DNA from 2 places in the Halotolerantifilum yawarlongkerapense genome. Region 2 is predicted to be linked to the other one. Evidence: predicted binding sites of a transcription regulator. Region 2 holds the regulator's gene; the other holds the start of a gene.
The links. The regulator HrcA, encoded in region 2, represses chaperone genes, less so after heat shock. The targets are predictions, from matches to a motif close to TTAGCACTCNNNNNNNNNGAGTGCTAA.

Region 1 (12,293 bases), 770 kb from region 2:
CTTCATCTGATGAGCGTGCTTTCCATGGTCGATCAAGATTTGGCAGTCGTATACTCCAAGTATATGCCAGTTTTTTTCAGGGAGTACTTGATCGATCGTGGGATGGAGCTGATCGAAACCCCCGATGGGGAGTACGACTCTCTCGGCACCAACGTACTCGCTTTGGGCCCCCGAGTGGCCCTGATGATCGAAGGAAACGACACCGTCAAGAGAGGTCTCGAGGAAGCCGGGTGCAAAGTATACACCTATCCCGGAAAAGAGGTTTCCTATCGAGGTACAGGTGGTCCGACCTGTCTAAGCGCACCCTTGCTCCGCCTATGAAAGAAGGATAACGATATGGATGGGATTCAAATCGATGCCCTGGAGATCGAAACGTTACTCCTTGCCTACGTAGCGATTCCCTCTCAAACAGGAACCCGTAGGGAAAGTGCTGCGGCTCAGTTCGTCCATGAGTACTTACGATCCCAGTCCTATTTTCAGGCGAATCCCGACCTGCTAGGATTGTTCGAGGTCTCAGGAGATCCATTAGAGCGGAAGGTAGCATGGGCAATGATCAAGGGGGACGGCCCCGATACTGTCGTGATGGTTCACCATTACGACGTGGTCGGCGTCGAGGACTTTCTCGAGTACAAAGCCCTTGCCTTTGAACCGAAAGCTCTGATGTCCCAACTCGCTCGTAGCCCACAGGTATTGAGTCCTGAGGCCAGGGAAGACCTCGAAAGCGGTCAATGGCTGTTCGGTCGAGGTACGGCGGACATGAAAGCCGGTGGGGCCATTCAAATGGTGCTCATGAAGAAGATCGCTGAACTGGCTCACTTCACAGGTAATGTGATCATGATCGCTGTTCCCGATGAGGAGAATACGTCGGCCGGCATGCGCTCGGCCATTCTCTTGCTCGATCAATTGAAAGAGAAGCATGGATTACGATTCAAATGCCTGTTGAACACAGAACCGCACCAGCGAAAAAATGAGGGCATCGGCATTGTGTCCGGTGGATCTGTCGGCAAGACCTTACCCTTTGTCTATGTCAGGGGTGTTCTCGCGCACGCGGGAAAAAGTCCGGAAGGTTTTAATCCCCTTCAAATACTCTCTGAAATCGTCACGCGAACCGAGATGAACCCCGCGCTTAGCGACGAACGACCGGAGGTCGGCGAAATGGCGCCACCACCCACTTGGTTGATGCTTCGCGATAGCAAAGGCCAGTACGATGTCTCCATGCCGCTGTCGGCCTATGGATGCCTCTCTGTTTTGTCACTGACCAATGAGCCCGGTCAACTCCTGCAACAGCTGGTGGACATAGCCAAGCAGGCCACAGAGACGAAAGGCAAAGCGGTCCATGCTGCGATCGGTCTTTATGCGAAGAAGACAGGGCGGGTGCTTCCTTACGAAAAGTGGTCCCCTCGTGTGATGACTTTTTCCGGCTTGCTCTGTGAGGGTGAGCAGCTGCACGGTGGGGCCTTTGTCCATGTCTATGAAGAGGCCTTGCGTGAGGCCGAGCGAGGATTGATCGCGGGAGACACAGACTATGCAAAGGCCACGTGGACACTGGTCGATACGCTGGTCGATGCAATCGGTGTGCAAATCCCCTTGGTTGTGATCGGGGTCCAGCCACCCTACTACCCGAGCGTCTCCTACTTGGATCGACAGGATGATCGCCAGGGAATCGAAAGCCTGTACAAAAAGATCGACGCCTATGCAAGGGACCACTTTCAACAGTCCTACGAACTAGAGGCTTACTTCACGGGCATCTCCGATCTAAGCTACGCCTCTCTCGAAACACCTCAGGTGGATCTTCTTGAGAAAAACGTGGCACAGCAGATGCCTTTGTACGGTGGACAGTATTTCCTTCCCTTTGCCAGCATCGCAAAGAACGCCATGCCCTGTATCAACATCGGTCCCTGGGGAAAGGATTTTCACAAGATCAGCGAGCGTGTCTTGAAAGAAGATGCCTTTCATCGAACACCGTCACTTGTTCTGTTAGCGATAGAAAAACTACTCGACAAGGCCCCCCATTGAAGGGGAGGCGAGAATGAAGGAGGAAACTATGTTTAAACAGACCATCGTCAGACGTCCGGCCAAGTCCATGATCGAAGGAATCACATCGGCCCCTGAACTCGGTAAACCCGACTACGAGCTAGCCTTGGCTCAACACGATCGATACATCGAGGCTTTGAAACAATGTGGCGTAGAGGTGCTTGTCCTCGAGGCACTTACGTCCTATCCAGATTCCTGCTTTGTAGAGGATGTAGCCGTGTGTACGGACCACTGTGCGATCATAACGAATCCAGGGGCAGCATCGAGAAACGAAGAGAAGGAGTACATCCGCACGGCGATCGAAGGCTTCTACTCAAAAGAGAAGATCGCAAGCATTGAGTCACCCGGTACCCTAGACGGGGGCGACGTGATGATGGTGGGTGACCATTTCTACATTGGACTTTCGGAGAGAACCAACCAAGAGGGCATCGACCAGTTCATCAAGATTCTCGAGACGTTCGGCATGACCGGTGAAGCGGTGGAGATGAAGGAGATGCTACACCTTAAAACGGGTCTTGCCTATCTGGAGAACAACCATCTCCTTGTCGGTGGAGAATTCATCACAGCCGATCAGTTCGAGAGCTTCCATAAGATAGTGGTGCCGGAAGACGAGGCTTATGCCTGCAATTGCATTTGGGTCAATGATCATGTGATCGTTCCCGCTGGTTATCCGAAAACCGAGGAGAAGATCAGAGCGCTTGGATACGATGTGGTCGTAGTGGATACATCGGAGTATCGCAAACTCGATGGCGGACTCAGTTGTCTGTCCTTGAGATTCTAGCAAGTGGGTGTGCACGTGGGGGCGTGCAAGAAAGGGATCAAGCAACTGCGTCAGCTTACGCATCCACCGATGACCCAAAGAGGGGTCCTTAGGGTGGAGACAAGCAAAAGGAGGATATCATGACTCAAGCAACAGTAGAATTTATCGTTTGGGAAATTCTTTGGGGGACTCCCTTGGTCGTCACGATCTTGGCAATCGGAATTTTTCTCACCGTGAAAAATGGATTCTTTCAGTTTCGATTTGTGAAACACGCATTTGGTGAAGCGACCAAGGCCATTATGCCCTCAGGAAAAAATACAGATGCGGGTGTGATTTCGTCTTTTCAAGCGATGAGCATTGCCCTGGGGACAACCGTAGGGGTCGGGAACATCGGGGGTGTCGCCGCGGCCATCGCCATTGGAGGTCCCGGTGCAATCTTCTGGATGTGGGTAGCCGGTCTTCTCGGCACGATCATCAAGATGAGCGAGATTTCATTGGCTGTGCACTACCGATCGCATAATAAGGACGGTTCAGCCTACGGTGGACCTAACTACTACATGAAAAAAGGCATCGGTCTACAGAAAAAAATGCACGGTGTTTTCAAAGCCCTCAGCGCCCTTTTTGCCTTCGGCTTCCTAGTGGGTTTTTTCATCAACATTCAGATCTATACCGTTTCCGAAGCCATCGCCACTACCTTTGATTTCAACATGATTCCCGTGGCCATTGCCTTTACGATCATTCTCTACCTACTGATCTCAGGTGGTTTGAAAGGACTAGGACGTATCGCGGAATTTGTCGTCCCCTTTATGATTGTTTTCTACCTTGGAGCCGGACTCTTTATCATCGCAAAGAACATCCAGCTGGTTCCAGAGAGCTTCGGACTGATCTTCGGGAGCGCTTTTACGGGCACTGCAGCAATCGGTGGTTTTGGTGGGGCTGCCTTCAGTCACGCGATTAAAACAGGGATGGCGCGCTCCGTTTTCTCAAACGAAGCCGGTTGGGGCTCCGCCCCTATGGTCCACGCCTCTGCTAAAGTAGCCCACCCAGTGAAACAGGGGATCTTGGGCATATTCGAAGTGACCGTTGACACCCTGTTCATTTGTACGATCACAGCGCTTGTCATCATCGTCACGGGAGAATGGAACTCCGGTCTATCAGGAGCAGAACTGACCTTGACGGCTTTCGAAACAGGCATCGGCTCTTTCGGAAGAATCATTCTGGCCATCGGTACCTTCTTCTTTGGTATCACGACTGCCAGCGGCCTTTATGCCCAGATGGAAGTCGTGGTCCGCTATTTGATCGGTGAGTCAAAGGCCAAGGAACGTATTCTCTCCATCTACAAATGGACTTATCCCTTACCGGGTTTAGCGCTCGTGATGATCGCCGTATACTTCGCCTTCCCCGGGACAACGGTCTGGCTCTTTTCCGACATGTCGACGGCGCTTCCGATTTTCGCCAATGTCGTGGCCCTGGCCATCCTCAGTCCGAAGTTCTCCGATCTGCTCAAGGATTATAAAGCCAGGTACATGGGCATCGGAACGGTGGATCCGGACTTTGAAGTCTTCTATGAAGAGCGTCCTGAAAAAAAGAACACCCTTCGCAGTGAGGCGGAGCCCGTGGAATCGTAATAAACAAAAAAAGCAAAGATCAGGTGTCTCTTGGTGGGGATGCCTGGTCTTCTGTCGTTGGCGAGAAGAATCATGTCTCTTGCCGCTTGGCGCGATGAGACGCTTTGAACCGGCCGTTTCGGGGTAAATATGAACAAATGGAGAGAGGTGATCCTATGATCGATAAGAAGATCATCGAAGACGTGGCGATAACCGCCATGGCTGAAATTAGAAAATTACCCTCCGATCTAATGGCGGAAGAAAGAGCACATGTACTGGCCGTCGTGCGATTTTGCGATATCCTTGCCGTCCGTCGTCACCTCGATCGCGACCAGTTACAGATGGCCGCATGGCTTCACGACATGGGACGTTACAGCGGGGAGGACCAAGGACACAGTCAACGCAGTGCAAAGATCGCTCGCCATCAACTGAGTGCCCTTGGCCTTGAACAAGAAACAATCGATGCCATTGCTTCGGCCATCCGATATCACACCAAGAAAGACCGCCTCCATGCTGAGATGGACGAGGCCTTGAAAGATGCCGATTGCCTTGCGCAGCGGGAGGCAGGCACCCTCGATGACCACAATCCCTACCGGCTCCTTCGGGCGGAGAGAGCTCTGTTCCTAGAAGGACCTGTTCTTGGGGATCCCCGTCGGTGCCGGCAGTACTTGAACGATACCTTGGAGGGCTTGGCTCAGATGCAAGGCTCAACACTAGATGGTGACCGGGTCCACGATCTACGCGTGGCCTGCCGTCGCTTGCGCGCCGTTCTCGGGGCCACCAAGTGCGATGGAGAGATAATCCGTCCCCTCAAAAGGCTGTCCAGAGCACTCGAACCTGCGCGGGAGGCCGCGGTAAATCTCGCCTTAGCCCGTGCCTACCTCGGACCAAAGCGACTGGCCGGCATGAAAAAAAACAAAAGGAAGGAGGAGAAGAGAGCCTCCAAGCTTCTTCAGGAACTCAGAATTTCAGAGAAGGACCTAAGAGAGGCGATCGAACAGGCACAACTGATCCCCTTGGCACAAGCACTTGAGCGTCTCGATCCGAAAGCGATCCTGGCGGAAGAATCCTGGCATGAGCGCCGCGTGATGATCAAGCACCTACGCTACGCCGTCGAGTCATCGCTCGTCCGCAGCCGCCACCGGGCTAAGATGATAGAGGTTTTGAAAGGTCTGCAGGATCTCTACGGCGAGTGGCATGACCTCCAGCAGTTTCTCGCCACGGCTCAACTAAAGAAAAAGGAGCGGAGGACGATCAGGGATGCACTCAAGAGCGCGAGAAAGAACATCGAAATCGAAACGACCTTCGGATTGTTTTGGGTCCGCTATCATCTGTAGGATAGCGGATTTTCCATTGACAGGACCACCGCAGATGTCGTATCATAGTAGTGGTTTAGCACTCAATATTGATGAGTGCTAATAAGAAACGTGAACAGTAACGAGAAAAGGGAGAGATGAGGATGACAAAGAAGGCATTTCAGACGGAATCCAAGCGTCTGCTGGATCTGATGATCAACAGCATCTACACGCACCCTGAGATTTTCTTGCGAGAGCTGATCTCCAATGCGAGCGATGCAATCGATAAAATGTACTACAAAGCGCTCACGGATGCGTCGATCCAGTTCAACCAAGAAGATTACCACATCGACATCACCGTAGATAATGAGACGCGGACGCTGACGATTTCCGACACGGGCATCGGCATGAACGCAGAAGAGCTCGAGGAGAACCTGGGCGTTATCGCCAAGAGTGGTTCGCTCAATTTCAAAAAGGACAACCTGGCCAAGGACGGTTATGACATCATCGGTCAGTTTGGCGTAGGATTTTACTCCGCCTTCATGGTGGCCGACCGCGTGACGGTGATCTCTAGAGCCCACGGGAGCGACCAGGCCTACAAGTGGGAGTCGGAGGGAGCCGAGGGCTATACCATAGAACCCCACGAGAAGGAAGACGTGGGGACCACGATCACCCTGCATCTGAAGGAAAACGCTGACGAGGTTACCTACGACCAGTTCCTCCAGGAACATGAGCTGAAGCGCATCGTCAAGAAGTACTCAGACTTCGTCCGCTACCCCATCCGTATGGAGGTAGAGAAGCATCGCCCTGTGGAGGGCGATGAAGAGGGGGCCACAGAGGCCTACAGAGAAACCGAGGTCCTCAACAGTATGGTGCCCCTCTGGCGCAAGAACAAGAACGAGCTGAAAGATGAAGATTACGTCAACTTTTACCACGAGAAGCACTATGGTTTTGACGATCCGCTCGCCCACATGCACATCAAGGTGGACGGATCGGTGCGCTACAACTCCATCCTGTACGTTCCCTCGCGCACGCCCTACGATTACTACACCAAGGAGTACGAGAAGGGGCTGGAACTTTACTCGGCCGGCGTCATGATCATGGAAAAATGCGGCGACCTCCTGCCCGATTACTTCAGTTTCGTCAAGGGAATGGTGGATTCAGAAGATCTGTCGCTCAACATCTCCCGTGAGATGCTACAGCACGATCGTCAGCTGAAGTTCATCGCAAAGAACCTCAAGACCAAGATCAAAAACGAGCTCGAGCGGATGCTTGAGAAGGACCGCGACAAATACAAGACCTTCTACGAGTCCTTCGGTCGTCAGCTGAAGTACGGCGTCTACAGCGATTTCGGACAGCACGGCGATTTCCTCAAGGATCTCCTGCTCTTCTATTCCTCCTCAGAGGAAGCACTGGTCACCCTCGCAGAGTACGTCGATCGCATGGCCGACGATCAGCCCTACATCTACTATGCCTCCGGTGAAGAGATCGGACGCATCGATCGTATGCCGCAGACAGAAAAGGTCAAGGACAAGGGATACGAGATCCTCTACTTCACCGACGAGGTAGACGAGTTCTCCATCAAGATGCTCGGTACCTTCATGGACAAGGAGTTCCGCTCTGTATCCAGCGGTGATCTGGGTGAACCCTTCGAAGAAGAAGTCACCGAAGAGGAAAAGGCAGCGCATGAAGACCTTTTCGAGGCCATGAAGGCAATCCTCGGCGACAAGGTCAAAGACGTCCGCGTCTCCAAACGCCTGAAAAGCCACCCCGTCTGTCTGACAAACGAGGGCGACCTTTCCATCGAGATGGAAAAAATCCTCAAGCAGATGCCTGACGGCGGCGGTGTGACAGCGGATAAGGTGCTGGAACTCAACACCAAGCACCCGATCTTCACGGCTCTCGAGAAAGCCCACGGAGAGGATGAGGGGAAATTCGAGCGCTACACGATGCTTCTCTACAACCAGTCCCTGATGATCGAGGGACTTCCCGTCGAAGATCCGGTGGCCTTTGCCAATGCCATCTGTGAAGTCATGGTCTGATCCGAAATTAAAATTGTCTTACAGCCGCCTTCGGGCGGCTTTTTTCATAGCTTAGGAAATAGCATGCGCAAAGAGATGTGGATGAAATGAGAATAAGTAGTTGGCATCAGTAGAGAGGAAAGATAAACTGATACTATGAAAACAACTGTTGATGCCAAATACAGAATAAAAGATATCTTCAGGGATCACTTTGCAGACTTCTGGAAAGAAAATGCCCATAAGTTTCCAGAGTCGCAACGAGAGCAGATTCAATCTCAAGTGAAGAAGATGATCGAATGTGGAGATCCAAAAGGAGGGTATATCAAATATAAGTGTACCCATTGCGCCGAAGAAAAGATAATTGGATTCACCTGTAAAAGTAGGTTTTGTAATAGTTGTGGAAAGAGATATAGTGATGAATGGAGCGATAGGCAGCAGTCTAAACTGCTAGATGTGATCCATCGCCATTGTGTATTCACCATACCTGAGGAATTCAGAGCGCACTTTTTCTATAACAAGGACTGCTTAAAGGATTTGCAAGTCTTGGCGTGGGAAGTCGTTGAGGAAACCATCAACAGGGTGAATGGAAAAAATCGCGAAGCATATGACAGAAGAAAACGACGTAAGCAAAAAGGTTTACTGTGGCAAACTGGTATGATCAGCGTGGTTCATACCTTTGGTCGTGATTTAAAATACAATCCACATGTACATGCATTGATCCCTGAGATAAAGATGAAAGGCGATGAAATAGGTGAACTGAACTATTTCAACTACACGAGTTTTCGAAAGATCTGGCAATATAAGCTTATCCAATACATGATCAAGAAAAATCCCCATAAAAGTCGAGAGTACAATGGCTATTTCAAACGATACAAAGACGGATTTTATGTTTATGCAGAGGGGAAAATGAAAAGTGCCAAGAAGAGCGCCCAGTATATTGGGCGCTACTTGGCACGACCAGCCATGGCAGAACACCGCATCATGGGGGTCACTGAGAGAGAAATCAGGTATTGGTATATTGATCATAAGAGCGAAAAACGAGAAGAGGTCACAGAAAGCATCCATACATTCATGGGCAAACTCGTTCAACATATCCCAATGAAAAATCAGAAGTTAGTCAGGCGCTAGGGAATCTATTCAGGTAGAACTGCTTTGACGAGGAAAAGGATGTATGGTTTACAGCAATATATCAAAAGTGGCTACCAGCGGACCTATTATACAAACAAAAGCTGGTGGAATAAAAGAGCATCGAAAATGAGTTATCGCCAAAGACTCATTCAAAACTTTTCAAAAGATCCGATGCGTTGTAAGAAATGTAAGCATGTGATGGAATTATGGGAGATATGGCATCCGAAGTATGGATTGATTTATGATGTAACAGAGAATTGTCTTACTATACCATCGAGGAGTGAAGAGAAATGGATGAACGAGAATACACCATCCCATTCGGAGCAGATGCACCAGTTGAGTATGTTCAGTTTCGATGCAAACGTTGTGGCTATGAAGAAGGAATCGATGCAGATATCGTCTACGAAATGTCTACACCAGAAAACTGCGATGAAAAGGGGAAACCCACTGCACTGTGTGTCAAGTGCAATGGGCTTATGGTACCCATAGACTAAATGAATAGTCTAATCACCGTGTAGGTTTTGATTTATTGCCGCCGAAGGCGGTTTTGTTCTGAGGGAAGGGGTACATATGGTGTGGAGGTGTTTGACTTGAACACAAGACGTATCGTAATCCTGTTTTTACTTGTCATGACGCTGCTGTCGACCGCTTGTGCGGGCGGGCCTGCGGAACCAAAAGAACCGGCGGAAGAACCAGCCGGGCAAGCAGAGGAGCCGCTTCCTGCAGTACATCCTTCCTTTACTGTGGAGACCTATCCGCGGATCGACGGCTCAACAGTCACGATCCCACTGAACGAACGGTTGACCGCCACCCTCCTCGATATGGAGATCGAGGAAGCGCGTCAGTACGTCCTGCACGCCAAGACCCACGGAGCCTATGTGAACCTGATCGAAGGAGAACGGGACCTGATCTTCGTCACATCCCCCTCTGATGAGGAAAGACAACTGGCCGAGGCCAATGACGTGACTTTGGAGATCGTCCCCATCACAGCCGAAGGCTTTATCTTCCTCGCACGCTCCGATCTAGCCATCGACAGCCTGAGCCAAGAAGAGATTCGCGGTATCTACACAGGCGCGATCACCAATTGGTCCGAGGTGGGTGGACAGGATCTACCGATCGTGGCTTTCCAGCGACCGGAGAACTCGGGAAGTCAGACCGGTTTTCTTGATCTCGTGATGAGGGGCGAAACACCAGAGGAGCCACCGCTCGACCAGATCGTGGCCGAGATGGGGATGTTGATCGATGCCGTGGCGACCTTCCGACCTGAGAGCGGCGCCCTCGGATACTCTTACTATTACTTTGCCACGGATATGTGGCAGCGTGACGAGGTCAAGCTACTCGCGGTAGACGGGGTGATTCCTTCGCCGGACCATTTTACCTCTGGAGCCTATCCATTTACTACCCACTACTACGCTGTCTTCAGGGCAGAAGAAACGAGTGATTCGCCTGTCCGGCAGATCGTGAACTGGCTCTTGACCGAAGGAGGACAGAACCTGGTGGAGGAGGCCGGTTATGTACGCGTCACACCTTAGAGGCTTGGGCCTTCTACTGATCCTCTTGCTCGCCGGTTGTAGCACAGGACAGAGGCCGCCAGCAGAAGAGATCCCGCCGCTTCCCTCCGTCGAGACACCAGCGGTAGACGCCCCTCAGACCCTAGAGATTTTATACCCCAATCCCGTGACCTTCGTTTACAACGAACAACCCACGGAAAACGGTTATCGCTCCCGCATGGAGGGCATGGAGGGGCTGGCATCTAAGGAGATGACTTCTCAGATCCGGCAAAGGATCGACGCGACCTACGATGCGCTAGGAGAAGCGGGTGTACCCGCCTACCGCGGGATCCGTGTCTTTGTTGGAGAAGGAGAAGAGCCCGTCAGTGAAAACCTGTACATGAACGAGAGTTTCAACCACAATGGGCTTATGTCTCTGATTTTCAATCATGAGATGGGATTCGAGGGGGATCGCTACGTGAGCGAACTCATCGCCGAGACCTTTGATATGTCTTCGGGTGAGTTGTTGCAGTTAGTCGACCTATTTGAGAACGATCTTGAAAGGGTGCTTGCCTACTTCAACCAGCGGATCAACGAACGTCTGAAAGAAGACGCAGCTTACGAAGAGAAGGCCGGCGATGGTTTCTACTGGTATGGTGATCGTCTGCGACTGGCCGGACGCTTCGATGGCATCGCGCCAGATCAAACCTTCTACCTCGGAAGGACGGGGTTGACGCTGGTCTTCGATCACCGCACACCGGCCTTTGCCACGGGCTATCACCCCGACTATGCCACCGGCTTTCATCCGGCTTACCTGCAGATTCCCTATGACGAGATCTCGCGAGAGCTGACCTTGATCGATGCCTTTTTCTCCCCAAGACCCTCTCTTTTCAGTGCGGAATCACCCCTGGTCCCCGAGCTCATCGTTCGGGACTCAGGCGAGATGGGGGGTGCTGTGCGGAGTGAAACCCGGGAGGGTGTCACCCTGTATGTTGAGGCGCGCTATCCTGAACCCCTGCCGTCTCCTGTGGCACAGGAGGTTGAAGAACTCCTCGAACTGGATGAGGCGCTGTTGGCCCGGCTGATCGACCGTGCGCCTTCGGTCTCAGGTGAAGCCTCCTACCACCACTACCTGTGGATGAATTACTGGGGGCCCTTCCTGAGCTTGAACCGCAACATCGACCTCTACGATGGGACCACCTGGGAGTCCCATGCCCTTTACAGGATTTACGATGAACAGGGGGAACGCCTGCTCATCGAAGACCTCTTTGTCGATCCGGACCTCGTGATCCGCGACCACCTCCTACCTGCGCTCGAGAGAGAGATGGAAATGGCGCGCGTTACGGAGGAGGTGACGGCACAGGATCTGGTGCACGGTATGAGCCTGGGTCTGGGCGGAAGCGAGATCAATGTGGCCACCGAAGCCGTGGAAGTACAAGGTGGCGGTAGAACGAGCCTGAGGTTTCACGTGACTTTTCAAGAGGTGGGGGTCGATCAGTTGAAGTTCCTCTCCCAGTGACAACCTTTTCAACGCTGCCCCTTTCTGATAGACTGGTGGCAATGGAAGGAGTGGAGTGGATGCACTATCTTGAGCAAATCCGTGGCTACCGGCCATCGACGGCGGAGGAAGCTGTCGAAAAAGAGGTCATTCTGGAGCATCTGGAGACCCTGGGCGATCGGTGTTTGGACCGCAAGCACCATCTCTACCATTTGACGTCTTCTGGCCTGATTTTCGATCCGGCGCTCGAGCACCTTTTGATGATCCACCACCGGATTTACGATACCTGGACCTGGACCGGAGGACACACCGATGGTCAGACGGATCTTCTGGGCCTAGCGATCCAAGAGGCCAGGGAAGAGACGGGTGCCCTGCGTATCGATGTTCTCACGGAGGAGATCGCCTCCCTCGATATTCTACCCGTACCACCCCACCACAAAAAGGGCCGATACGTACCGGC
Region 2 (12,293 bases):
GATCAGGCCCCCGGTGGTGCCAGAAACCCAGGGTCATTTGACTACAGGCGCTACTTGCGATCGAAGGGCATCCTGGCGATCTCGAAAGAAGTGGAGCTTGTCTCGGCGGCGGATGGTTTGTTCACCGGGATCATCCGCTGGCGCGGTGTTTTGCTCGACACTTGGTGGCAGCTGCTCGAGGGGACCTTTGGCGTGAGAAGGGGTGCCGCTCTCTACGCGCTGCTCACCGGTGATACCGGCGGCTTCGATTCCGCTGATCTGAGGACCATGCGGGCGAGCCAGCTCGGTCATCTTTTCGCAGTCAGCGGCCTTCACGTGGGCATCGCCTTCAGCCTTGCGCGTCGGGCAAGTCTTGAGAACCGTATCCCTGGGACGGTTCTCACCCTAGGGGTCCTGGGTTTCTACTATCTGCTCGTCGGCCATTCCCTTTCTTTTCTCCGGGCAGTGGGCTTGGTGCTGGTTGCAGAACTATGCTTCTATGGTAAGCGACCCTTTGATCTCCTGTCGGCGCTGGCGCTCGTTGCCTTTCCCTTTGTCATCTTTCGTCCTAGCACTGTGGACCAGGTGGCCTTCCAGTATTCTTTCGGTGCGGTTTTGATCATCGGCCTTCTCCAGCGTTACGTAAGGAAAAAGAGGGTGCAGACCGTCGCGGTGGGGGTTGGTCTCCTTTTGACGACCTTGATGATCGGCAGCTACCATTTCCGAGGATACTCTCCTGCTGGTTATCTGATGAACCCGCTGTTGTTACCCCTTTTGCCGCTGATCATGGTGCTCCTCTGGTGCTTTCTTCTGATAGGGAATATGGTGCCACTCTTGGTCACCTGGCTGGATACTCTCGTGGGCTACATGTGGTGGGTGATTCGCATTGGCGATAACGGCTACCATTTTCTCGTGGCGCCGCCTCCGCAGGGCGTCTTGGTGGCACTGTTCGTGCTGTTGTTTCTGGCCATGGGGTTAGAGGCCGGCAGTCTCCCCCCGGTGCGAAGGGTCCTCCTCTTGCTCTGTCTCCTCCCCGTGTTAGGGGCCGGACGAACGCAGGAGGCCGAGATCATATTCTTTGATGTGGGTCATGGCGATGCCCAGCTGATCAAAACGGCGGCTGGAGAATCCATCCTGATCGACGCCGGCTCTGCACGCTCGTATACGGACCTCGGAGATCTTTTGCTTTTCCAGGGGATCGATTGTCTGGACCACTTGATTTTAAGCCATCCCCACGAAGATCACTACGGTGGTCTGGGACGTCTTGTAGCTCGCGGGATCGATGTGAAAAGGGTTTATCTATCGGAACAAACCCTATATAATAGAAGGGCGCTGATGGGACTTTTGGCCACGGCACCCCAAGCGATCCGAGTGGTGGGTAGCGATGATGGCATCGCGGCCGAGGGGGTGACAATCCGCTTCCTGCAGGCCCAGGGTGAAGAAGAACCGAATGCAGCGAGCTTGTTGACGGAAGTGACGATTGGAGACTTTCGTTTCCTAGGCACAGGGGATGCCGAAAGGCAGACGGAGCTTGCGCTGGTCGACCAGATCACATCGGGCGTCGATCTGTTGAAAGTTGCTCATCACGGGTCAAAAACGAGCAGCAGCGCTACTTTTCTCGAACGCGTGCAGCCGAAAATCGCAGTGATCTCGGCCTCGGGACGTTACGGGCTGCCGGATTCCAGCGTGCGGGACCGGCTTGATTATTTTGGTGTGACGACGCGCGTTACGGCCAATTCGGGCGCCGTAGTCCTGCGCATCTTTGAAGAGGGTTATGTACTCGATGAAGTTGGAGTTGATTGATATGGATATTTTCGCACTATACAAAGCATTAGATCAAGGCACCGTGGCGCCCGTTTACCTGATGACGGGTGAAGAACGTTATCTCTATGACCAAGTGGTCGATAAGATGCAAAGCACGCTGCTGCAGCCATCCCTGGTGACCTTCAATTTTTTAAAGTTCGGGGAGGAGGCCACCTTTGACCAGGTCACAGACGCACTGGAGACGCTTCCGATGATGGATGAGCGTAAGATCGTGGTTCTTGAACGGCAGAAAACCAGCGGAACTTTCGATCTAGCGCTACTCGAATCTTACATCGAGAGCCCCAGCGCGACCACGGTTTTCATCCTGTACCTCGCGCAAGTGGACAAACGCCGGAAGTTTTACAAAGCCTGTGCAAAGCACGGGGAAGTGGTGACCTTCGATCGGCTGACACCGCAAAAGTTGACGGGATGGCTTTCGAAGCAGTTCAAGGGACGGGGGAAGACGATCGACACCACGGCCCTTCGGTCGATGATCGATCGCACGGGCTACGCCCAGGACGGGTCCCGGGTGACCCTCTACGATCTCCAGCACCTGGTGGAGCGACTCGCCCTGGCCACCAGAGAGCCCCGCGTGACGGACGAGATGGTGATCGAAGAGGTGAAACCATCCCTTGAGCACAATATTTTTCTCTTCACCGATGCGCTGAGCGAAGGTCGGGCGAAAGATGCACTCCTGCTCTTTCACGCCTTGCTCGCCGATGGCGCTGCCGAGATGATGATCACCTACATGATCGTGCGCCAGTACCGTTTGATGAACAAGGTGGCCATACTACGGGAGGAGGGGTTCTCACCGAAACTGATCGCTGAGAAGCTCGAGATCCACCCCTACGTGGCCAAGAAACTAAGCCATCAGTCGGCAGGACGCGACCTTCCCGGCCTGAGGCGTTCTCTAGAGCTGGCGGTGCAGGTGGAGCGCGACATGAAGTCCACCCGCGTCCAACCGGTCCAGCGGATCGAACGTTTCATCTTTGAACTGGCTGGAGAAAAATAAGTTCAAAAAAGAAAAAAGGCGTGCCATTTGGCACGCTTTTTCATTCTCTCGAGAAAATGAAACGGTCTGTATGATGGGGAATATCAAACGCTCGTTCAAAGTCTTACTTGAGGGCCTGGATTCGCTTCTCCAGTCTGGAGATGCGTCGTGCAGCGTTGTTCTTATGCAGAATGTTTCTGTCTGCTGCGCGCATTGCCTTCTTTTCGAAAGACTTGAAAGCAGCGAGGGCTTCATCGTAATTCGCGGCGTCGATAGCGGCGAAGACCTTTTTCTCTGCTGATTTGATCCCCGTCTTAACGCCCTTGTTGATCGCTGTCTTCTTTTTGATGACTTTGATCTTTTTCTTAGCGGCTTTAATATTTGCCAAGTTGTTCACCTCCCCATTCGATTAACAAAAGTATTTTAACACGGGGGCAGGTAAAGTGCAAGAGAAATCATCACCTGTCGATAACTTTGGCGGTGGGTCCTGATACAAAAACGGGAGACTTTGTGTTATACTCAAGGGGAGTATGCGATTGTGACGATTTCACGATAGATAGAAGGAGGGATCGGCCCTGCGGGCCGGAACATTTATGATCAGACGAGAGAGGATTCGAAACTTTAGTATTATCGCCCATATCGACCACGGGAAGTCCACCCTGGCCGATCGGCTTATCGAGCGCACGGGTACGCTGACCGAACGCGAGATGAAAGAACAGGTGCTCGACAGCATGGATCTCGAGCGCGAGCGTGGGATCACGATCAAACTGCAGACCACGCGTTTGATCTACAAGGCACGGGATGGAGAAGAGTACATCCTGAACCTGATTGACACGCCGGGTCACGTGGACTTCACCTACGAGGTCTCTCGGTCGCTGGCGGCCTGTGAGGGTGCACTCCTCGTGGTGGACTCGACACAGGGGGTGGAGGCACAGACGCTGGCCAATGTGTATCTGGCCGACGCCCAGGGCCTCGAGATCTTCCCGGTGCTGAACAAGATTGATCTGGCGAGCTCACGTCCTGAGGAAGTCATCGAAGAGATTGAGGATCTGGTGGGCATCGTGGCGGAAGATGCCCCGAGGATCAGTGCCAAGGAAGGGCTCAACATCGATGATGTGCTCGAGGCCATCGTCAAACGCGTGCCCGCACCAACGGGAAAACCCGAAGCACCGCTCAAGGCCTTGATCTTCGATTCCTACTACGATAGTTACCGCGGTGCGGTGGCCAGCATCCGGATCCTAGAGGGAACCGTGGAAAAAGGCGACCGGATCCTGATGATGGGACAGAAGAAAACCTTTGAGGTCACGGAGGTAGGGATGTACACTCCGGCTGCAATTCCAACGGACAAGCTGGAGGCCGGCGATGTGGGTTACCTGACGGCCAGCATCAAGAACGTCAAGGAGTGTCGCGTGGGGGATACCATCACACACGTGGATCGACCCACAGAAAAGCCGCTACCCGGTTACAAACAGGCGACGCCCATGGTGTACTGTGGCCTGTATCCTGCCGAAGGTGAGCATATGGATAATATTCGAGATGCCCTGGAGAAACTCCAGCTCAACGACGCCGCCCTGACCTTCGAGCCGGAGACCAGCGCAGCCTTGGGCTACGGTTTTCGATGCGGCTTCTTGGGTCTCTTGCATCTCGAGATCATCCAGGAGCGGCTCGAACGGGAGTTTGACCTCGACATCATCGCCACGGCACCCGGCGTTATCTACCGGGTGACAAAGACCGACGGCGAGGTGATCATGGTACAGAACCCCTCGAACCTACCAGATCCCACGGTGATCGAAATCACGGAGGAACCCATCGTGGAAGCGCGGATCATGGTACCCAACGAGTACGTGGGCAACGTGATGGAGCTGTGTCAAGAGCGCAGGGGGGACATGGTCCACATGGACTACCTCGACGAGCGCCGCGTGGTGCTCGAGTATGATCTGCCTCTGAACGAGGTCATCTACGATTTCTTCGATGCTTTGAAGTCGAAGACCCGCGGCTACGGATCCCTCGACTACAAGTTCAAGGAATACAGGGTGTCGGATCTGGTCAAGATGGATATCCTGCTGAACAAAGAACCGGTGGATGCCTTCAGCTTGATCGTACACCGGTCCAAGGCTGAATCGCGCGGCAGACAGATCTGCGAGCGCCTGGCCGATGTGATCCCGCGTCAGATGTTCGCGATACCTGTACAAGCATCCATCGGCAACAAGGTCATCGCCCGGGAGACCATTCGCGCTCTGCGCAAAGATGTCCTTGCCAAATGCTACGGTGGAGATATCTCTAGAAAAAAGAAACTCCTCAAGAAACAGAAAGAGGGGAAAAAGCGGATGCGCCAGGTGGGTAATGTGGATGTGCCCCAACAGGCCTTCCTCGCGGTGCTCAAGTTCGACGAGAGCAAGTAGGTCGCGTATGCCGGGCATCTACGTACACGTTCCCTACTGCAGGGCGCGATGCGGCTACTGTGATTTTGCCTCTACCGCGGCGCTCAATTCCATGGATCTCTATCTCGAGGCCCTCCTGACGGAGGCCTCTCTTTACAGGGGGAGGATCGATACACCCTCGACCCTTTACATCGGTGGGGGAACGCCCAGCGTTCTTGGTCCAGAGCGGATCAGGCGTTTGGTGACGGGTCTAGGAGAAGCCTTCGATCTGTCGCAACTTCGGGAGTTCACTGTGGAGGTGAACCCAGAGTCGGCAACGGAAGCATTCTTGGTGGCGCTGCGTGAGGTGGGGGTCGATCGCTTGAGCATCGGACTGCAGACTCTGGATGAGGCCTTGCTGCAGCGACTCGGCAGGTTGCACGATCGGGAAACCTTCCTCGAGGTCTACCACCGAGCACGGAAGCTGGGCTTCGAGAACATCAGCTTGGATCTGATGATCGGTCTTCCAGGACAAGATCTGAAAATGCTCGATAGGACGCTCGACGAAGTGATCGAGCTCCGCCCAGAGCACATTTCCGTCTACAGTCTGAAGGTGGAGCCAGGGACACCTTTTGATCACGAGGGTGTTGTTGAGGAGGAAGAACGCGATCGTGAGATGGACCACCGTGTGGAGGCATCTTTGTTGCGTGCAGGATACGCTCGCTATGAGCTCTCGAACTATGCACTGCCCGGACGCGAGAGCAAGCATAACACCGGGTACTGGCGTCTGGAGCCCTACCTCGGGCTGGGCTTGGCATCCCACGGAGATCTCGGAACCCATCGGTACGCCAACACGTCGGATCTAGCCCGTTACATGAAGGAGCTGACCGTTCACGAGACCCTACCGATTGTTGAGCGTGAGAAGATCGATCGCAAGGAGCGCCTGTTCGAAGCGATGATCCTGGGACTTCGGTTGCAGGAGGGTATTGATCTCAGAGAGATGAAAGAGCGGTACGGCATCGATCCCCTGGCGGGCAGACGCCGTGAGGTGGAGGAACTTATGCGCGATGGTCTGCTCCTTCGCGAGGGGACACGTCTGCGCCTCACCTCCAGGGGGAGAGACCTGTCCAATCGCGTTTTTATCGTTTTCCTATAGGCCCCAGGGCCTTTTCTTTTTGCCTTGACAAGGTCCGGAGTGCATGTTATCTTATGTACAGAGGTATTAGCACTCGACATACCTGAGTGCTAACAGGAGATGATCTTATGACGATTGACGAGCGGAAACTCCGCATTCTAAAAGCCATCATCGATGATTTCGTCAGCACGGCTCATCCGGTTGGTTCCAGGACACTGGCTAAAAAATATGAACTGGGCGTGAGCTCAGCCACGATCCGGAATGAGATGGCGGATCTCGAAGAGCTCGGCTACTTGACCCAGCCGCACACATCGGCAGGGCGCATCCCATCCGAACTCGGTTACCGTTTGTACGTGGACAACCTGATGAAACAGTCGCTTCTGCGCAGCGAACAGAAGGAACTGGTCAGAAGTCTGCTCTCCAAGCGGGTGATCGAAGTAGAAGATGTGCTCAAGCAGTCTGCCAAGATCATGGCGGAACTGACGGGTCTGGTGAGTTTCGTCACCTTGCCTCAGTTTTCTAAGAGTAAGCTGGAGAATGTGAAGCTCGTCAAGATCGACGACCAGAAGGTTCTGATCATCCTGGTCTCGGACAGTGGGATCTATAAAGTGAGACCGCTTCCCCTCAAGGGTACGGATCAGTTGATTCTCGATCAGATATCGAAGTACCTCGTCAATGTGTTCTCCGGGGAATCCTTCAATGGTATCAAGATGGTCAAGCTCAGTCAGCTCAAGGCGAGGCATCCGGAATACGCCCCGATCATCGATTACTTGATACCGCTTTTGAAAACTCTTCTTTCGGAGATGGATGATCTTGACATCACTTACGATGGGACGAACAACATTTTCAACTCCCCAGAGTTTCAGGATGTGGTGAAGGCGCGGGCCCTACTGGAGAATCTCGATGGCGAGAGTGAGCTCAGCCGGATCATCCAGAGTATCGAAGAAGAAGAAATCAGCATACGGATCGGTCAGGAGATCGGTCACGAGGATTTTGATGGGTGTTCGATCATCACGGCCAAGTACCGGTTCAACGACGAGGTACGTGGTACGCTGGGGATCCTGGGGCCCACGCGCATTCGCTACGGTTCTGCCGTGAGCGTTGTTGAATACATCCGCGAGACTCTCACGGACATTTTCGCGGGCATATATTTATAGTAAGGTGGTGAAGGTTTTGATGGAAGAAAAAGAGAAGGTAAAGGACATCGATCGTGAAGAAGCGGCCGAGGTGGAACAAACCGATGTCTCGGGAGAGACAACGGAAACAGCAGAGGAGACGAGCGATCTGGGTAAGTTACAGGCAGAGGTCGACCGACAAAAGGATGCTTTCCTGCGTTTGAATGCAGAGTTTCAAAATTTTAAAAAACGCACGGAAAAGGAAAAAACGGATATCTACAAATTTGCGAATGAAAAGGTCTTTCTCGATTTGCTCGAGGTGATGGACAATGTTGAGCGTGCTGTACAAGCCTTCGAGGCAGACGAAGAGGAGAATCCGTTCTTCGGTGGGCTTCGACAGATCAAGAAGAGCTTTCAAGATATTTTCAACAAATACGGTCTCGAGCGGATTGAAGCCGTCGGGGCACCCTTTGATCCAGAACTGCATCATGCGGTGATGACGGAGGACGCGGAGGACGCGGACTCGGAAGTGGTCATTGAAGAATTGCAAAAAGGCTATACGTTGAACGGCAAAGTCATTCGACACGCGATGGTAAAAGTCGCGAAATAACGAAGGAGGAAATGAATCATGGGAAAAATTATAGGTATTGACCTCGGGACGACCAACTCTTGTGTGGCGGTCCTAGAGGGTGGAGAACCGGTTGTTATCCCCAATGCGGAGGGTAACCGTACGACACCGAGTATCGTGGCCTTCACGAAAAAAGGTGAGCGACTGGTAGGGGAAACGGCCAAGCGCCAAGCAATCACGAACCCCGATCGCACGATCGCATCAATCAAACGTGAAATGGGTCATGATTTCCACGTGGAGATCGATGGGGTCAGCCACACGCCACAGGATATCTCGGCGATGATTCTGGCCAAGTTAAAGGCCGACGCTGAGAGCTACCTCGGTGAAAAGGTGAGTGAAGCGGTCATCACGGTACCGGCTTACTTCACCGACGCCCAGCGTCAGGCGACGAAGGATGCCGGACGGATCGCGGGTCTTGAAGTTAAGCGAATCATCAACGAGCCCACGGCGGCATCGCTGTCCTATGGCCTTGATAAAATCGATCACCAGGAAAAAATTATGGTCTTCGACCTTGGCGGCGGTACCTTCGACGTATCGATCCTCGAGATCGGTGACGGTGTCTTTGAAGTACTGGCCACGAACGGTAACAACCACCTCGGTGGCGACGACTTTGACCAGGTGGTCATCGACTACCTGGCAGACACCTTCAAGAACGAGCACGGTATCGATCTGCGCAACGATCGCATGAGCCTGCAGCGTCTGAAGGAAGCGTCGGAGAAGGCGAAAAAAGAGCTCTCCTCAACGCAGAGCACGAACATCAACCTCCCCTTCATCACAGCTTCAGAAAGCGGTCCCCTTCACCTGGATATCGATCTGACCCGCGCGAAGTTCGAGCAGCTGACAAACCACCTCGTGGAAAAGACCGTCGGTCCGATGCAGAAGGCCATGGAAGACGCCGGCATCTCGGCTTCGGAAATCCAGCAGGTAATCTTGGTAGGTGGATCGACGCGTATTCCATCTGTACAGGCTGCAGTGAAGCGTATGACGAACAAAGAACCCCACAAGGGTGTGAACCCCGATGAGTGTGTGGCACTGGGTGCTGCGATCCAGGGTGGTGTGCTCTCGGGTGATGTGAACGATGTACTGCTTCTCGACGTTACACCGCTTTCTCTCGGTATCGAGACCCTGGGCGGCGTATTCACGAAGCTGATCGAACGCAACACCACGATCCCGACGAAGAAGAGCCAGATCTTCTCCACGGCCGTGGACAATCAACCGGCTGTCGATGTCCACGTCCTACAGGGTGAGCGCCCGATGGCCAAGGACAACACGACCCTCGGCCGATTCAAGCTCGATGGTATCCCGCCTGCGAAGCGCGGTGTACCGCAGATCGAGGTCACCTTTGATATTGATGCGAACGGTATCGTGAACGTGAGTGCCAAGGATCTTGGTACCAACAAGACACAGCACATCACGATCACGGCTACGACGAATCTCTCGGAAGAAGAGATCAATGATAAGGTGAAGGAAGCCGAGAAATTCGCGGAGCAGGACAAGGTGGAGAAGGAAAAGGCGGAAGCCCGCAACCAAGGTGACTCTCTCGTCTACGAAGTGGAAAAGGCCCTCGAAGACTTGAAGGATGAAATATCTGCCGAAGAGAAATCCGATATCGAAGGCAAAGTAGCTGACCTGAAGCAAGCACTCGAGGCAGATGAGCTCGAGGCAATCAAAGCTGCTACTGAAGCGTTGACCAATGCATTCCAACCGATCGCACAGAAGATCTACGAGAAGAATGCACAGCAGGCGAACGCCTCTGAAGCCGGAGCTGCTGAAGGTGCGGCACCAGAAGACGATGTCGTTGATGCGGATTACGAAGTCGTTGACTAAAGTCAATACAAGGCACCCAAGGGTGCCTTCTTGGCTTGAGAGAAAGGTGGTATCATGAGTAAAAAAGACTATTACGAGGTCCTGGGTGTCTCCCGGGACGCCGATGAGGCGGCGATCAAGAAGGCCTATCGGAAGCTCGCGATGAAATACCACCCTGACAGGAATCCCGACGACAAAGAGGCGGAGCAGATGTTCAAGGAAGCCAACGAAGCGTACGAGGTGCTCAGCAACGCAGAGAAGCGCAATTTGTACGACCAGTTCGGTCATGCTGGCGTCAACCAGAACATGGGTGGCGGCGGTGCCGGTGGCTTCGGCGGTGGCTTCGGTGGTTTCGAAGATATCATCAACGAAATGTTCGGCGGTGGCTTCGGCGGATTCTCCTCTGGACGTCGACGCAACGGGCCTGTCAAGGGAAGAGACATCAATGTTGAGGTCACCTTGACCTTCGAAGAGGCAGCTTTCGGTGCGTCGCAGACGATCGAGTACTACCGCACGGAAGAATGTGAAACCTGCGGTGGTTCGGGAGCAGAACCCGGTAGCAAGGTAGAAACGTGTTCAACCTGTAACGGTACCGGGGAAGTGCGATATGCCCAGCGGAGTCTCTTTGGCGAGACGATCTCCGTGCGTCCCTGCGAGACCTGCGGAGGCAAGGGCGAGGTCTTTGAAAATGCCTGTCACACCTGTAAGGGCAAGGGTCGCGTGAAGAAAAAGCGTCAGCTCGATATCAAGATTCCCGCCGGTATCTTCTCGGGGGCGCAAATGGCCATCCGCGGCGAGGGAGACCTCGGTCAGAAGGGTGGTCCACGGGGAGACGTGAACGTCCTCATCCGCGTGGCACGACATGAGATCTTCAAGCGCGATGGCGACGATGTGTTCTGCGAGATTCCGATCTCCTTTACACAGGCGACGCTCGGGGCCGAGATCGTGGTGCCCACCCTCGATGGCAAGATCAAGTTCAAGATTCCCGAGGGTACGGAGAGTGGCAAGCAGTTCCGTCTCAAGGGCAAGGGGATCCAAGTGCTCAACGGATACGGTCGCGGCGATCAGTATGTGCGCGTCTACGTGGAGATTCCCCAGAATCTGACCCGTGCCCAGAAGGATGCGCTGAAGGCGTATGCCAAGGCCATGGGCGAGGAGATCAACGAGAAGAATATTCTCGATAAAGTAAAGGATAAATTCAGTTAGGAGGATCCCCATTAGGGGGTCCTTTTTTCTTGCGACAGACCTAGTGAAGTGATATGATGGGTTGATGATAATTTATGAACTTTAGAAAAAGGTGATAGCATGGATTACATGGAGTATTTATTGTATATTGACCCGTCGGTCGTCGAAGAAGTGTCCGGTGCCCTGGTGAACCTCGGAATCGAGGGCCTCGTGATCGAAGATCCGAAAGAGCTCGATCACCTGCAGGATAATCCCGACCGGTGGGATTACCTCGATGAAAACCTCGGCTACGATCACGATGAGGTGCTGATCAAGTGTTATATTGCAAAAGACGATAGTGATCTCATGGAGGATCTGGAGGCCTATTTCGAAGTGGCGCCGGGTCTTGTCGAAGCGGTCAAGCAACCGATGGCGGGTAAGAACTGGGCGGAGGCATGGAAAGTGCACTTTAAGTCCTTTCGCGTGGGCAAGCGTCTGTTCATCAAACCGACCTGGGAAACCGTGGAGGCCGCACCCGGTGAGGTGGTCGTGGAGATTGACCCCGGTGGGGCCTTCGGCTCGGGTACACACGAGACCACGGCGCTTTGTCTAGAGGTGATCGAGCGCGTGGTAAACTCCGGTGACCGCGCCCTCGATATCGGATGTGGTAGCGGGATCCTGGGTCTCGCTGCAGCGCATCTCGGGGCCGCGGAGGTCCTGGGCATCGAGATTGATGAAGAAGCGGTGCGCACCGCGCGGGAGAATGTCTTGGCCAACGGTCTGTCCGATCGTGTTGAGATTCGCAAGGGAGACCTTTTCAGCGGTGTGGGTGATAACTACGATCTGATCTTCTCGAACATCATTGCCGATGTGATCATCGACCTATCTCCCGTTACGGCAGCGTACCTTAAAAGCGATGGTCTGTGGCTTGTTTCTGGCATCTTGGATCGCCGTGTGGAAGAGGTCATTGCGGCCGTTACCCGGAACGGGTGGCACGTGCGCGAGAAGCACCTCGCCGGTGAGTGGTACGCCTTGACCCTGGAGGTGGATCCGCATGCATAGCGTGTTCATCGACCGACGACCGGATGAAGAGGGCCACGTGGCCATCACATCGCCGGAGGATGTGCACCACCTGCGGGATGTGCTCAGGATCGTGGCTGGTGATGCGATCGAAGTGGTCTTCTCGGGAACGCGGTACCGCGTAGTCATCGAAGGGGTGGAGGAGACGATCCACGGTCACGTGGTCGAGACGGTCCTAACCACAACGGAGTCACCGCTGGTGATGGATCTTTACCAGGGACTGGCCAAGGGT

Region 1: the regulator HrcA is predicted to act here: its motif matches at 5,794-5,820, upstream of htpG (molecular chaperone HtpG).

The regions. Positions count from the first base shown of each region.
Region 1 covers NZ_CP199719.1:216,818-229,110, reverse strand. Annotated here, with positions in the region: gene ACULM0_RS01150 (dimethylarginine dimethylaminohydrolase family protein) at 1-321, shown strand, start outside; gene ACULM0_RS01145 (M20/M25/M40 family metallo-hydrolase) at 337-2,016, shown strand; gene ACULM0_RS01140 (dimethylarginine dimethylaminohydrolase family protein) at 2,045-2,815, shown strand; gene ACULM0_RS01135 (alanine/glycine:cation symporter family protein) at 2,935-4,422, shown strand; gene ACULM0_RS01130 (CHAD domain-containing protein) at 4,578-5,738, shown strand; gene htpG (molecular chaperone HtpG) at 5,861-7,738, shown strand; gene ACULM0_RS01120 (IS91 family transposase) at 7,874-8,845, shown strand; gene ACULM0_RS01115 (hypothetical protein) at 9,136-9,339, shown strand; gene ACULM0_RS01110 (PstS family phosphate ABC transporter substrate-binding protein) at 9,436-10,377, shown strand; gene ACULM0_RS01105 (hypothetical protein) at 10,358-11,854, shown strand; gene ACULM0_RS01100 (NUDIX hydrolase) at 11,914-12,293, shown strand, end outside.
Region 2 covers NZ_CP199719.1:982,155-994,447, reverse strand. Annotated here, with positions in the region: gene ACULM0_RS04795 (DNA internalization-related competence protein ComEC/Rec2) at 1-1,782, shown strand, start outside; gene holA (DNA polymerase III subunit delta) at 1,784-2,794, shown strand; gene rpsT (30S ribosomal protein S20) at 2,898-3,161, opposite strand; gene lepA (translation elongation factor 4) at 3,367-5,175, shown strand; gene hemW (radical SAM family heme chaperone HemW) at 5,183-6,289, shown strand; gene hrcA (heat-inducible transcriptional repressor HrcA) at 6,397-7,425, shown strand; gene grpE (nucleotide exchange factor GrpE) at 7,445-7,993, shown strand; gene dnaK (molecular chaperone DnaK) at 8,012-9,838, shown strand; gene dnaJ (molecular chaperone DnaJ) at 9,893-11,023, shown strand; gene prmA (50S ribosomal protein L11 methyltransferase) at 11,123-12,043, shown strand; gene ACULM0_RS04745 (RsmE family RNA methyltransferase) at 12,036-12,293, shown strand, end outside.